One region of the Shewanella livingstonensis genome, then DNA from elsewhere that is predicted to be linked to it. Evidence: predicted binding sites of a transcription regulator. Region 1 holds the regulator's gene; the other holds the start of a gene.

Region 1 (8,004 bases):
CTTGCAGCTTCATCAGCACAATAGACCTGATAATATCTTCTGGTAATCCCGAATGTTCTCTCAATGCAAATGCCACATTATCGAATACATTAAGGTCGGTAAATAACGCGCCGCTTTGAAACAGCATGCTCATGCGCTTGCGCAGTTCAAAAAGATCTTTGCGCTTAAGCTGATGTATATCATGACCATCGAATAAGACTTGGCCACTGTCAGGAGTTAACTGCCCGCCAATTAATTTTAACAAGGTGGTTTTACCAATACCACTGGGACCCATGATTGCTGTTACTTTACCCTTGGGGATCGATAAAGAAATATCGCTGTAGATCACCCGCGAACCATGGCTAAAGGCCAAATGGTTAACTTCGACCAAAGGTTTATTATTTGATTTACTCTTATCAGACATTGGCATTGAGGAGATAACAGCCTTCCTTGCATTAAGTTGAGGCACAAATTGTACTGTAATTGTCTATTAAGCGACAACTATATCCATATAACCTCATATCATTATGGGTACAATTACTGTGCAATGCTTTCAATTTGATAAAAATCCAGCGAAAATGCTCGTTAATAAATTATTACTATCGGAATCACATGCTAGTTAATATCTTAATGTTAATTGTTGGCCTTGCTGTTTTAGTTTGGAGTGCGGATAGATTTGTTTATGGCGCGGCGGCGTTTGCGCGTAATTTAGGTTTGCCACCAATGCTAATTGGACTGACCATTGTTGCTATGGGTAGCTCTGCACCCGAAATGTTTGTTGCAGCCACAGCCTCAATGGATGGTATGCGTGATACTGCCATTGGCAACGTATTGGGTTCAAATATTGCTAACATTACTCTAATTTTAGGATTAACCGCCTTACTTGGCGCCATTAGCGTGGGATCAAGGACTTTAAAACGCGAGATCCCTATCATGCTAGCCGCGACAATATTTGCGGGCTACACCTTGCATGATAATGTGTTAACACAGGCAGAAGGTATCATGCTCATCGTGATACTTTTGCTGTTAATGGGATATTTTATTTGGCAAGCGACTCATGATAAAACTCCCGATAGCTTAGATACTGAACTTGAATCTGAGATCCCTAAAGATGTGCCAACCTTTCATGCTATCATTTGGCTAGTTATTGGTATTATATTACTGCCCCTATCGGCAAGTTGGATGGTAGATGGTGCCGTGGGTATTGCAAAATTTTATGGCCTATCGGACCTTGTTATTGGCTTAACCATCATCGCTGTGGGCACAAGCCTACCGGAATTAGCTGCTTGTATTGCTGGTGTGTTAAAAAAAGAGCATGACTTGGTCATTGGTAATATTGTTGGTTCGAACTTATTTAATATTCTTGCCGTACTGGCATTACCAGGGTTAATTTCACCTGGTGAAATAGATGCTTCAGCCAGTGGCAGAGACTTCTATATGGTCTTAGGCACCAGTGCGGCATTAGCCATTTTAGTGTTATCCAGTGGAGCCAAGCAACAACTGACTCGTTGGCATGGCGCACTATTATTAATCACCTTTATTGCGTACCAAATTGTTGTATTTCAATCACATTAGATTGGAGCATAAAGATAAAGTATTAAGCTAAAAGAGAGAGCTGTATGGTAAATCAAACTCAATTTCGTCAGTGGGGCCGTAAAGTCATTGATATTGAAAAAGCTGCCTTAGATAATTTATATCAATATGTTGACTCTGTTGAGTTTGACCAAGCATGTCAATTAATCATGCAGTGCAAAGGCAAAGTGATTGTCATGGGCATGGGCAAATCAGGTCATATTGGCAATAAAATTTCGGCGACCTTTGCCAGTACCGGTACACCAGCATTTTTTGTACATCCTGGTGAAGCCAGTCATGGTGATTTAGGTGCATTGGCTAAGAACGATATTGTACTCGCTATTTCTAACTCTGGTGAGTCGAGCGAAATACTCACATTAATGCCAGTAATACAACGTATGGGCGTACCTGTTATTGCCGTCACAGGTAAACCAGACTCTAATATGGCGCGTTTATCTAAAATTCATTTATGCATTGCCGTTCAAGAAGAAGCTTGCCCATTAGGATTAGCTCCAACCTCTAGCACTACTGCAACCTTAGCAATGGGTGATGCATTAGCCATTGCCCTATTGCAAGCAAAAGGCTTTACTCGAGATGACTTTGCCTTGTCACACCCGGGAGGATCTCTTGGGCGAAAATTATTGTTAAAAGTCGATGATGTTATGCACAAAGGCGATGATTTACCTATAGTCCATAATGATATTTGCATCACTGATGCGCTTTATGAAATATCTAAAAAAGGCCTTGGTATGACCGCTATCGTTGACTGTGCTACTAAACTTGTAGGTATTTTTACCGATGGTGATTTACGCCGAGTTATCGATGCCGAAGTAAACCTTCGAACCACGCCGATAGCCCAGGTTATGACTAAAAACTGTGTAACTTGCCCTAGCGGTATTTTAGCGGCACAAGCACTACAAATCATGGATGAAAAAAGCATCAATGGACTGATTGTCGTCAATGAAAAACATCAACCGATCGGGGCATTAAACATGCTCGATATGGTTAAAGCAGGAGTCATTTAATCATGTCAGAATCAACCGAGTGTCAGCAAGGATTTTACGGCCCTATCAGCAATGATATTTGGCAACGAGCACAGAAAATCAAATTGTTAATCTGTGATGTCGATGGGGTATTTTCAGATGGACGAATTTACCTCAGTAACGCCGGTGAAGAACTCAAAGCCTTTCACACACGAGACGGTTATGGTGTTCGCTCACTGCTTACTAGCAACATTCATGTTGCCGTTATTACCGGTCGTAAATCAAAAATTGTCGACACCCGTATGACGGCATTAGGTATCCAACATATTTATCAAGGTATTGATAATAAGTTTGAGCCGTTTGAGCAGCTTATGTCGCTGTATAATGTTAGTGCAGATGAAGTAGCTTACATTGGCGATGACATGGTAGACCTTCCGGTAATGAAAGCCGTAGGATTAGCGGTTTGTGTCGGTGATGGTCATCCGTTTGTGAAACAACACTGTCATATGACAACGACCCTTAATGGCGGACATGGCGCGCTTCGTGAACTCACCGATTTATTATTATTAAGCCAAGACAAATTTGATAGCGCTCATGGCATGAGTATATGAATAGAATCACCCTAGGTATTGTGGTTTTTTTTGGGCTTGCTTTTTTATTGTACTGGCAAGCACAAATAAAGCGTAGTGAACTGGACGCGGTGAAAGTGCGCGGTATTGAGCGCCCAGACTTTATTGCGGATAATCTCCGCACCACTGAATTCAATCAATTCGGTTTTGTCGAAAGTCGAGTCAGTGCAGAACATATGGAGCATTACGCTTCAAGTGACATCACTCACTTTACTAAACCTGTCTACCTTATTTACCCTGAAAATGGTAAAGCACAATGGAAATTAACGGCAGACAAAGGACAGCTGAATAAAAATACCAGCAAAGTCATATTAGAAAAAAATGTTATTATTGATGCCATTGATATAGAAGAACCTCTACAGTCATTGAGTACCCAAGCTATTGCCGTGGACTTAACCACCATGATAGGTACTTCGCAAGAGATGGTGTACATCAAAGGCAAAGGGTTTATTATTCAAGGTTTAGGCTTGCATGCCGACTTGAATTCGCAAAAATTATCGCTACTTAGCCAGGTAGAAGGAACATATGAGCCACATTAATCGTCTCCACACTCGCGCCAATGTTATGTTGTTAAGCAGCATACTTTGTATACTGAGTTTGCCTGCTGCGGCGAAACAAGGTGATCTTAAACAAGAATTAAAAATCGCTTCGGTCAGTCAATCTGCCGACATTAAAAACAACCAAATTGTCTTTAATGGTCCGGTTACTATTGTCCAAGGCACCATTAATATCAATGCCGATGAACTACGAGCGTTTACCCCCGAAAACAGTACCAGTAAACGGCTTATCGCTACAGGCTCACCAGCAACGTTTTCGCAAGAATTAGATGACGGCCAAATTGGTACTGCCAGTGCTGACGAAATTAGTTATGACCTAGCTACGACCACACTCACATTGACAGGTAATGCTAAACTGGATCAATCAGGCAGCCAAGTTACTGGTAATCGAATTAAGTACAATATCAATGCGCAAGAGTTGATTGCTGAAAGCACTGGTAAAGGACCAGATCGAGTGATTACCATCATTCAACCTGAGAACTTCCAAGACGAGACTGCACCTAAACAACAACTCCCTGAAATTCCGGTTAACAAGCAGATCAAACCATGACCCAAATAACGTTAACTGCTGAAAATCTAGCTAAAAGCTATAAAGCTCGTCAAGTTGTCAAAGATGTGAGTTTAACGGTTAAAACCGGCCAAATTGTTGGTCTTTTAGGCCCAAATGGTGCAGGTAAAACAACCACTTTTTATATGGTGGTGGGCTTAGTAAAAAGCGATAAAGGTCGGATCCTCATTGATGATGACGACCTTACAGCCGACCCAATGCATTTGCGCGCCCGCAAAGGTATAGGTTACTTACCACAAGAAGCCAGTATTTTCCGCAAGCTCACCGTATACGACAATATTATGGCCGTGTTGCAAACTCGCAAAGAGCTCAGTACCGACCAACGTATTGAGCAAGTAGAACATTTGTTAGAAGAATTTCATATCACCCACATTCGCGACAGCCAAGGCATGTCCTTGTCGGGTGGAGAGCGTCGCCGAGTTGAAATTGCACGCGCTTTAGCGGCTAATCCCAAATTTATTTTACTCGATGAGCCCTTTGCGGGTGTTGACCCTATTTCGGTCATCGACATAAAAAAAATTATTCAACAACTTAAAAATCGCGGTTTAGGGGTATTAATTACCGACCATAACGTCCGTGAAACCTTAGACGTTTGTGAGCGAGCTTATATTGTTAGCCAAGGCAATTTAATTGCCGAAGGTACACCTGAAGAGATATTGAGCAATCAACAAGTTCGTGCTGTGTACTTAGGTGAACAATTCAAGCTATAGTTACTTTACTGGCCTTTTAGTCTATCTAACTCATTTCATTGAACGATATCTAAACAGGGTTAAATGTCATTGATGTATGTGGCAATCCATTACATTTTTTGAGATTGTCATTTTTATGGAAATCATCTAGGGATAAGCGGTAAATGAAAGCGTCACTCCAACTTAAAATGGGTCAACACTTAACCATGACCCCACAATTGCAGCAAGCCATTCGCTTACTGCAATTATCGTCATTGGAGCTACAGCAAGAAATCCAACAAGCATTGGATTCAAATCCATTACTTGAAATAGAAGATGAGTTTCCTGAAGCAAAAGATCCCATAAAAGAACATCGTGACCAAGCTGATACCGACTTTAGTGACAACAGCATAGTCAATGTTGAAAAAGACACCTCCACAGTCGACACAGCAGAATCCATGACCAAAGAAACCATGGATGATTTAGCCATGGATACCACATGGGATGAGGTCTATACCGCCTCACCGATGTCGGGTTCAGGCAGTGCGAGCATGCGCGATGATGACATGCCTTTCCAAGGTGAAACTACCGAAGGTTTGTATGAACATTTAGAATGGCAAAAAAATCTTACGCCATTTTCAGAGACCGATTTGGCGATTGCTACAGCCATTATTGATGCCATAGATGAACGCGGCTATTTAACCCAAAGCACTGAAGACATTCTCGAAGCCATGGGCGATGAAAATGTTGAGCTCGATGAAGTTGAAGCAGTATTAAAACGCATTCAACACTTTGACCCCGTTGGCGTTGCTGCACGTGATTTAAGTGAATGTTTGATCATTCAATTAGCCCAATATGCCAATACAACACCACATATTGATAATGCTCGACTGCTAATTAAAAACTATTTAGATTTAATTGCTGGCCGTGATTTCAGATTATTAATGCGTAAAACTAAGCTAAAAGAAAATGAATTGCGTGATGCCATCACCCTAATCCAGTCACTCAATCCCCGTCCGGGCTTATTAATTACCGCCATTGATGACGAATACGTCATCCCAGATGTCACAGTACTAAAGAAAAATGGCCGTTGGGTTGTAGAGTTAAATCCAGACAATATGCCTAAGATTGGCGTTAATCAGCAATATGCCGCGATGGCCAGAAATAGTAAAAGCTCATCTGACAGTCAATTTATTCGCGGTCACTTGCAAGAGGCTAAATGGTTTATTAAAAGTATCGAAAGCCGCAATGATACCTTACTCAAGGTAGCCAACTGCATTGTGAAATTTCAGCAAGGCTTCTTTGAATATGGTGAAGAAGCTATGAAGCCTATGGTACTTAATGACATAGCTGAAGCGGTAGAAATGCATGAATCAACTATTTCGCGTGTCACCACACAGAAATATATGCACACTCCTCGTGGGCTATTTGAACTAAAATACTTCTTCTCTAGTCATGTCAGCACAGATGATGGCGGGGAATGCTCATCAACAGCCATTCGTGCTTTTATCAAAAAGCTGGTTGCTGCAGAAAACCAGAAAAAACCGTTAAGTGACAGTAAAATGGCTCAACTTCTGGCAGAACAGGGCATAAACGTTGCTCGTCGTACGATTGCAAAATACCGTGAAGCAATGATGATCCCGCCCTCAAACCAACGTAAGAGTTTATAATCTACAGGTAATGGAGGAATTTTTATGCAAATAAATTTAACTGGGCGTCATGTCGACATAACCGAATCTTTACGTGAATACGTGCAAGGTAAATTTTCAAAGCTTGAACGGCACTTCGATCAGATCCATAATGTACACGTTGTGCTCAATGTAGAAAAATTACAACAAAAAGCAGAAGCTAAAATCAACCTTAATGGTGCAGAGATTTTTGCCATGTCAGAAAGTAATGATATGTATGCTGCTATAGACGCCCTGATCGATAAACTCGACCGTCAGGTAATTAAACACAAAGAGAAGTATACAAAACACTAACGATGGAACTTTGTACCATTCTGCAGCCGGAATGCACTACCTGTGCCACACCGGGCAGTAAGAAAAAAGTACTGGAACTCATCAGCAATTTAGTCGCTGCCCAGTACCCAACCCTGTCTTCGCAAGAGGTTTTTGAAAGCCTATTAGCGAGAGAGAAAATGGGTAGCACAGGTATAGGAAATGGCATTGCGATACCTCATGGTCGGTTGACGACCATTGATCACCCTATTGCGATATTTGTTAAATGTGAAGAAGCCATTGCCTTTGATGCAATAGATAAGCAGCCCGTGGATATTTTATTTGCTTTGTTAGTACCAGCAGATCAGTGCCAGCAACATTTAGGCACATTATCGAGTATGGCTAAAAAGCTAAGCGATAAGCAAATATTGAAACAGCTTCGTAAAACTCACGACTCAACAGAACTTTATCAGGTTATAACTGCATGAAACTTGTCATAGTATCGGGACGTTCAGGCTCAGGAAAGTCCGTTGCCCTGAGAGTATTAGAAGACCTAGGATATTATTGTGTTGATAATTTGCCTTTACCACTTATTGGCACATTACTAGCCCAGCTAAAGGGCAGTAATGATTTAGTGGCGATTAGTGTTGATGTGCGTAACATTGCTGAACAAGGCAAAGTGCTGCAAGACCAATTAGCCCTACTTGAAGATGACACTGAAATTATCAGCTTCTTTTTAAATTCTAATGATAAAGTATTACTTAAGCGCTACAGCGAAACACGTCGATTACACCCGTTATCTAAAAATCATATTTCACTGCAAGAAGCGATAAAACTAGAAGGCCATTTACTTGAGCCAATCGCAAAAATTGTTGACCATTACATAGATACTTCTGCACTGAACATCTACGAATTAAGCGATCAGGTTAGGCAAATATTATTAGGCAGTGTCGATAAAGAGTTAGTGATTAACTTTGAATCTTTTGGCTTTAAGCACGGCATGCCAACTGAAGCTGACTTTATGTTTGATGTGCGCTTCCTGCCTAATCCACACTGGGAAATAGAGCTGCGTCCCTTTACAGGTTTAGATGAACCAGTACAAGAATTC
Region 2 (8,004 bases), 1.6 Mb from region 1:
CTACATGCTGAATCACTTTCTTAGTGATTATCTTGTAGTTTAGCGCATCGGCGACATCGTCGGTTTGAAACGATCGATCGGCTGGATAATGGATCTCAATGTTGATCACCACATCTTGCTGTTTTTCGCGCTCGTCTTGGTTAAACCCAATAAAAGTGCGTAAACGTAAATTGGTGACCTTAATAATGGCTTGGCTTAGTGGCATTATTTAGCCCTAGTGAATTGTTTTGAATATATACGCTATGCTGAAATAAAAAGATCATAAATATTCGTTTTGATCGGTCGATCTATCTGTTGAACTCACATGAGATAATAAAGGTAAACTAGCTTGGCCTATGGTGCGTACAATACTCAATATACATGTTAGCTAAATGGGGTTAATGATGGAACTGACTGTTTTTTACGATGGCACTTGCCCGCTGTGCCTCAATGAAATGAAGCAACTAAAGCGTTACGATAGTTTAGGCCGGATTAACCTTGAAGACATTAATGCTGATGATATCAACCTTCGCTTCCCTGATTTAGATGTAGTGTATGCCAATACGGTATTACATGGATTACAAGCCGATGGCAGTTGGCTTTATGGTTTAGATGTTACTGCTAAAGCCTGGGGCTTAACCGGTAAGCATGGCTGGATAAAGCTGCTGCGCTTACCGCTAATAAAACCGGTTGCTGACATGGCTTATTTAGCCTTTGCCCGAAATCGTTATCGGATATCTTATTTACTCACCGGCCAAAAGCGCTGTGATAATGGCAATTGTAAGGTTAAATAAGGGCTAAATAGCATGAATGAACCAACCTCAGCAGAGACCATTATTGTTATCGGCGCATCATCGCTAATTGCCCAAGCGTTTATCGAGCATGCCATTGCGATTCATCACAGCACGGTTGATAATAACAGTGCTCATAACTCGGCCGTTCAAGCAGGTGATTTACCCCTAAATATTATTACTGTTAGCAGGCAACCCCAGCTGACATTAGCCCATTTAACCAACAACATAGTCCACCAGCATTTTTATTGTGATTACCAGCAAACATCGATTATCGAATGTATTAGTCATATCAGCGAGGTAGCTGGCAAAGTCAGCCGTATCATTATGTGCAATGGTATTTTGCATTCGCAAACAGCTGAGGCGCAAATTAACCCAAAGACTCAGATTCAGCCTCATACTCATACTCATACTCAGCAACCTAGCTTAATGCCAGAAAAACGCATTGAAGATATTGATGCACACTCGTTAGAGCAGTTGTTTTATGCTAACAGTATTGTGCCTATGTTATGGCTCAGCGCGCTAACACCATTATTGTCGCAACCGCGTCATAAAGTAAGCGGCGAACAAAAATGTGTCATCAGTATATTGAGTGCTCGAGTAGGCAGTATTTCAGATAATCGCCTCGGCGGTTGGTATGGCTATCGCGCCTCAAAAGCGGCATTAAACATGCTCATTAAAACCACAGCTGTGGAATATGCAAGACGCCTTAAACGCGTGAAACTCATTGCGTTTCATCCCGGTACTACTGACACGCCATTATCAAAACCCTTTCAGGCTAATGTGCCTGCAGGCAAGCTTTTTACCCCAGAATTTGTCGCCAGCCAGCTGTATAACATCATGGAAAATAGTGAGCCAGATGGCGAAGCAAGTTATTTAGATTGGCAAGGCAAAGAAATAAGTTGGTAAAAAAGAACCTATTTTAAGCAAAAAAACGCGAAGCCTTGGCTTCGCGTTTTTTAGTGCATCGATTTATTAATTACTTAACAAATTCAACGCCTAATTTGATGTCACCTTTAAGGGTGTCTAACATTGCATCGCGAGCGTTAGCTTCGAATGCACTGATGTCACCATAAGGTAATACTTTTTCTACGCCGTTTTTGCCAAGTAAGATTGGCTGTGCGAAGAATGTAGCGTGCTCACTGCCGCCGTCAACATAGGCACACTCAACAACGTTAGCTTCGCCTTGTAGACCACGTACCAATGATAAACCAAAGCGACATGCAGCTTGGCCCATTGATAATGTTGCGCTACCGCCACCGGCTTTAGCTTCAACAACTTCAGTACCCGCGTTTTGAATGCGAGTTGTCATTGCTGCTACTTCTTCATCAGTGAAAGTAACACCTTCAACTTGAGAAAGTAGTGGAAGAATAGTCACACCGCTGTGTCCGCCGATTACGTTAACTTTAACGTCAGCAACGTTTAAGCCTTTAAGCTCAGCGATGAAGGTTTCGCTACGGATAACGTCAAGTGTTGTGATACCGAATAAACGGTTTTTGTCATACACACCAGCATTTTTTAATACTTCAGCAGCAATCGCTACAGTCGTGTTAACTGGGTTAGTAATAATACCCACTAATGCTTTAGGGCAAGTTACAGCCACTTTTTCCATTAGGTTACGCACGATACCAGCGTTGATGTTGAATAGATCTGAGCGATCCATACCAGGCTTACGCGCAACACCAGCAGACATTAACACTACGTCTGCGCCAACTAATGCATCAGTAGGATCTTGACCAGCAAAACCTTTTACTTCTACATCTGTTGGGATGTGACTTAAGTCAACCGCAACACCAGGAGTAACAGGAGCGATGTCATAAAGAGACAACTTTGAGCCCGCAGGCAGTTGAGTTTTTAACAGTAAAGCTAGAGCCTGGCCAATACCACCAGCGGCACCCAATACAGCAACTTTCATAATTATCTCCATCAATTTATGCAGTTTGTGACATAGATCTAAATTGTCGTGGCGTCACATTACTGCATCGTCACAATAATTTCAATTATACGTTAGTGGAGGACCGTAAATAAGTAAGCCCTGATCCACGCACAGACTGGCGTAACGCCAAGTGTTAGCAGTGTTAATCCGTATAAAAACACGGCAAACAACATCGACAATATGATTATTTTTCGCCTTTTTTATACTGAAAAAACCAACATTTGAGAGTTTTTATATTGAACAAATATAACTCAGCTGTTTTATTGTGGAGTTGTAATCACCCTATCAAGCGGGTTAAGCAATATTGATATGTTTGTTTTTGGCATTAAAATGTTGATTTTGCATTGATGAGTTTGACCGTTATAGAACTTGATCTTTCATCTCGTTTAAAGCCATAAATATTGGAGCATTAACTCATTTCGTACACATTTTCTGACGCAACAAGCCAATACTTTTATTGAGTGTCGCGTTATGATAACTGCAGATCATCCTATAAAAACGAGAAAACCATGACAATAAGAATTGGTCAACATGCCGACCTACAAGCCCTAGTTCAGTTTAACCAAGCCATGGCAATGGAAACCGAAAACCTTTCATTAGACACTGAGCAATTGACTCGCGGTGTTGAAGGACTGCTTACTCATCCTGAACGTGGGGTATATTTAGTCGCTGAAGTTGACGGTGAAATAACCGGTTCGTTAATGGTCACATACGAATGGAGTGACTGGCGTGCAAGTAATTATTATTGGATCCAGAGTGTGTATATCCGTCCACAGAATCGTCGTCAGGGAATTTATGGCAAATTGTATCAAGCAGTAAAAGACTTAGCGGCAGAAAACGGCGGTACAGCAAGCTTTCGTTTGTATGTTGAACATGACAATGAAGTTGCTCAAAAAACCTATGAATCTTTAGGGATGGAGCAAAGCCATTATTTAATGTACGAAGAAAATACTCAGTAATTAATCGTAAGTGACGTAAGTGGTCGTAAATTAAACACAAAAAAGCCGGAAAAATCCGGCTTTTTTGTGTTTATTGACCAGGGAATCTAACGCGTTCAGGGAGAATTTGGCCAATAACTAGCCAGTGCGCAACGCAAGAATTTTATTAATATCGATTGGCCCAGTAAATTGACTAAAACCTTTATGCTGTTGTTCTATCGCATGAATCGACATTCTGTCTGCTAATTCATTACCTTCAATACCAATATGAGCAGCAACATGTTGTAGTACCAAATCAGTTTTCATTGCATCATATAATTCATGAGCCTGTTTAATGATATCAAGATTGGCAATTTCACCGGTTTTGCGAGTCCAGTTTTTAGCTTTCCAACCATATGCCCATTCACAAACACATTTTATAGAATACTGTGAGTCACTCATAATTTGCACGGTTTCGCCCGCTGCGATCACCTGTTTAGCGACAATTAATGCTTGGTATAGTGCATTGAGTTCGGCGGTATTATTGGTGCCATTAGGATTAAATAAACCAAACCACAGTTCGGTTAGTTCACCTTTGCGGTATATCGCTATACCTGAACCCGCTTTACCAGGGTTAGGCTCACAGCCCCCATCGGCGTATATAACCACATCAAATTGGCTTAATACCGCTTGATTAGCGCTAAGGGTTTTGGTTGATGTTCCCGCCCCAACAGCCTTTGTCGATGAGCGACCCGCCGCTTTAGGTAGTGCACTTTTACCAATACTGCTTGCCGGCGATTGAGCAAACGCCGCTTTAGCTTCTGCTTGTGTGGCAAAGGATTTATATTTGGCTTGTGGATATTTATCAACTGCACGCTTAGTCACATCCCAGCTGGTAAAAATGCCTGTTTCGCGGCCAGCCCATACTACATAAAACTTCTTTGCCATAATGTAACTCTTACTTCAACAATGCTAACTTCACTAATAACGTGCCTGCATAATGCCATGATTAAACTTGGCTTTGAAACAAAAAAGCATGTTGCGTGCCGCAGTTGCAGTTAACTTGAACATCTTGACCAAATAAGCTTAAGTTTGATTTACCTGAACTTAATGTGGCTGAGCATCAGTCTAGGGTTAGTGGGCCATCGATATTTTGATAATCGACACTACCAGACCCAGAATTAACAATGGTCAAACCTTTGGTGTTAGCCACATCAATGCCACCGGAACCATCGTTTATCTTAACCACTCCGGAGACTTGATTAACCTTGATTGAACCCGAACCATCATCAATAGTGACATCACCAATAACATGGTTAATGCGAATGGAGCCCGAACCATCTTGCAACTCAATCGCACCTTTAGCCTCGCTAATATTAATAGAGCCTGAGCCATCAACTAATACCAATTTGCCAATGTGGTTCATCACAATACTGCCAGAGCCATCGATCAACTCAATATCCGCACTAACATCATCTATTTGGATGGGCCCTGAACCGTCTTTAATATTCAATGCGAGCGCCGCTGGTACTTCTACCAATAAATCAATATAAGGTGATTCACCGAAATAGTGATCACTGTGTATTTCTGATAATAAATAGCCCTTATCACCTTTTCGGGTCAAGCTGAGCTTAATTTCGATGTCATCTTGATCCAATGATTGGGTGTAAATATCGGCATGTACGCTAACTTCTTTTAAGCCTTCAACCCCGACAATTGTTAACTTGCCGGCGCCAGTATTGGCGACTAACTCAGTTAATGATCCAGCATCAAGATTTAATTGCTGTTTTACTAAGTTAAGATTTGTATTGTTTTGCTCTGATGATGACGTAAAGACAGATTCGGCTTCGCTTTGCGAAGCACCAAATAGGGTGGCACCTAGAATAAGCCCGACCGTGACACTAATGGTTGCGATACGAATAGACATAAGATTAATTCCTTTTATGAGGATAACAATAAGGTTAGGCCGCCAAACAAATGCTCTTAATATGAGTAAACAGTGGTTAGTGCGCGTTAGCGGCAATTAACAGTCATTTAGCAGGTTTCATACCAACTAAACAAAAGCAATATTTACAACAAGTTACAATTAACAGTAATAAAAGTAACTTCGTCATCAAACCCAAAATGGTTAAAATCCCATACAATGTGGTTAACTTCACCACTGTGATCATCATGGTTAACTCAAACAAATAAGAACATAACCCTATGCCGACTTTTACTGCGATACCACAAACGTTAACTATCATTGTTGGTTCAACCAACCCAGTTAAAATCAATGCTGCAAAACAGGCTATTGGACAATATTTCCCTGATGTTCATATTGATTGTACTGGCATGCATGCGCCATCACTGGTGGCAGACCAACCCATGACCGAAGCAGAAACTAAATTGGGTGCCATCAACCGAGCTCAATTTTGCCAAGCTAATGCAAAAGTAGTCGATCAACATGCTGACTTTTATGTGGCAATGGAAGGCGGAGTCGATCAGTTTGATCACAGCCCAGCCACCTTTGCATACATGGCCATTATCCATAACGACACATTATCTGTTGGTCGTAGCGCTAACTTGCCGTTGCCACAGTCAATTTTTAACGCTTTACAAGCAGGTGAAGAACTTGGCAAAGTAATGGACCGAGTATTTAACACTCATAATATTAAACAAAAAGGTGGCGCGATTGGCTTGCTCACTCGAGGTTTAGCCACCCGCGAAAGCATTTATACCCAAGCATTAGTGCTGGCAATGGCTCCTTTTATCAATGCGGAATTATTTAATGACTGAAAATCAGCAAGCAAATGCAACCAAAGACAACTTGCAGGCACCCTTGATTAGAACATTACAAGCACATGACGATGCCGCATTAGCAGCGGTTATTCGTGAAGTGTCTGCAGAATATGGGTTAACCCCAGATAAAGGCTTTAGCGTAGCCGATAAAACCCTCGACTGTTTAAGTGAAGTATACCAAGCTGAAGGTTCACAATACTGGGTGATTGAGTATCAAGGCAAAGTGGTTGGCGGCGCTGGAATTGCGCCATTAGCAAAAAATGACGGCGTATGTGAATTACAAAAAATGTATTTCTCTCGTGCCATACGTGGTCAAGGTATGGCGAAGCCATTAACCCGTCAGTGTATTGAGTTCGCCAAGCAACAAGGCTATCAATCAATGTATTTAGAAACCACGGCAGTGCTAGTTGAAGCACTAGCACTCTATGAAAAACTGGGCTTTAGTCACTGTCAGCATTTAGGCGAAACCGGCCACGATGCCTGTGAAATCGCGATGATAAAAGCGCTGTAGTGTTACAATCTGAGTAAGAGGAGGAGCTTAGCTCTCCTTCTCATCTCGTTTAATGCTTGATTAACTTTTGATTAACTATATCCCACATATACTCAGAGGTAACGCGTTGTCATCAACAACCTTGAGCTGCGGATAGGCACTGATAATTTGTTGATAAACATCGGGGTATTTTAACTTTATCAAACCCATTCGACGTAAATGAAACTCATCGATTTTAGGTTGGTAACGCATTAACAAATCCACTTTTTCAACGGCATCTTCTGGCTTAAATGGCCAAGGTTCAATACTTAATGCGACATGTAAGGGATCGAGCCCTTTACTTAACTTTGGGTCTGTATCATTAATGATAAAGGGAAACTTATCATCAACTAATCTCTTGATAATATCTACATTACCTTTAACTACTGCATAAAAAAGTAAGGTTTTCCCTCTATAATCATGCCCGTGTAAATCATAACTAGACTCTTCTAACCCTGTTAGAAAGTCAGCAGAAAACATTCGGTCATTAAAGTCAAAATATTGTATTGGATCAACAAACAACTCACTGTTAAATAAGTCATCGTAAAAATGGCTATCGAATTCTAGTGCCTGACTAAAAACCCAATTTTTATTCGCGTCATTTAATGGTTTAGCCAATATCGAGTCGATAAAATCAATGACTTTACCTTCACTCAATAAACGAAATATAGGATCTAGATTGGAGATAAGTTGTTGTCTACGCTGATAATCACCAACCCGTTTTAACATACAATCCACTAGACTAGGGTCAACCTTAGCAAGCTGCTCAATAGTTTTATCAGGGTTATCGGTGTAAGTTTTATCAGCCTGCCCAATAAGAAGATATGCATCTTTAGGTTGCCACTTTGCATTAACCTTATCTATTGTATTACGGCACTGTGGCAGTACCTTTGCTAAATCCGACACCTTCAAGGCTTTTTCTGTATAGGCTTGTTGTTGCGCGAGTAATTCAAGTAACAATGGATGCTCATTACTTATGCTAAGTTCATCACGTGCGCCAATTTGGAGTAAATCGAGCCCATATTGTTGCTGTATTAATGCTATCTCAGCAGGCTCAAACCGATAATATTG

The links. The regulator sigma-54, encoded in region 1, starts transcription at its own class of promoters, with help from an activator protein. The targets are predictions, from matches to a motif close to GTTGGCACGNNNNTNGNNT.
Region 2: EGC82_RS05085 (DUF4097 family beta strand repeat-containing protein) is a predicted target of sigma-54. The motif match lies at 5,659-5,677, and genes of this name have one in related genera.

What each region holds. Positions count from the first base shown of each region.
Region 1 is NZ_CP034015.1:4,401,674-4,409,677, forward strand. Features, by position in the region: gene EGC82_RS19170 (ATP-binding cassette domain-containing protein) at 1-403, opposite strand, end outside; gene EGC82_RS19175 (calcium/sodium antiporter) at 592-1,554, shown strand; gene EGC82_RS19180 (KpsF/GutQ family sugar-phosphate isomerase) at 1,599-2,576, shown strand; gene kdsC (3-deoxy-manno-octulosonate-8-phosphatase KdsC) at 2,579-3,145, shown strand; gene lptC (LPS export ABC transporter periplasmic protein LptC) at 3,142-3,702, shown strand; gene lptA (lipopolysaccharide transport periplasmic protein LptA) at 3,689-4,270, shown strand; gene lptB (LPS export ABC transporter ATP-binding protein) at 4,267-4,998, shown strand; gene EGC82_RS19205 (RNA polymerase factor sigma-54) at 5,142-6,626, shown strand; gene hpf (ribosome hibernation promoting factor) at 6,651-6,938, shown strand; gene ptsN (PTS IIA-like nitrogen regulatory protein PtsN) at 6,941-7,384, shown strand; gene rapZ (RNase adapter RapZ) at 7,381-8,004, shown strand, end outside.
Region 2 is NZ_CP034015.1:1,165,428-1,173,431, reverse strand. Features, by position in the region: gene folX (dihydroneopterin triphosphate 2'-epimerase) at 1-205, opposite strand, end outside; gene EGC82_RS05110 (thiol-disulfide oxidoreductase DCC family protein) at 384-773, shown strand; gene EGC82_RS05105 (SDR family NAD(P)-dependent oxidoreductase) at 786-1,679, shown strand; gene mdh (malate dehydrogenase) at 1,750-2,685, opposite strand; gene EGC82_RS05095 (GNAT family N-acetyltransferase) at 3,216-3,665, shown strand; gene EGC82_RS05090 (ribonuclease H family protein) at 3,783-4,571, opposite strand; gene EGC82_RS05085 (DUF4097 family beta strand repeat-containing protein) at 4,747-5,550, opposite strand; gene yjjX (inosine/xanthosine triphosphatase) at 5,829-6,401, shown strand; gene EGC82_RS05075 (GNAT family N-acetyltransferase) at 6,394-6,915, shown strand; gene EGC82_RS05070 (ankyrin repeat domain-containing protein) at 6,991-8,004, opposite strand, start outside.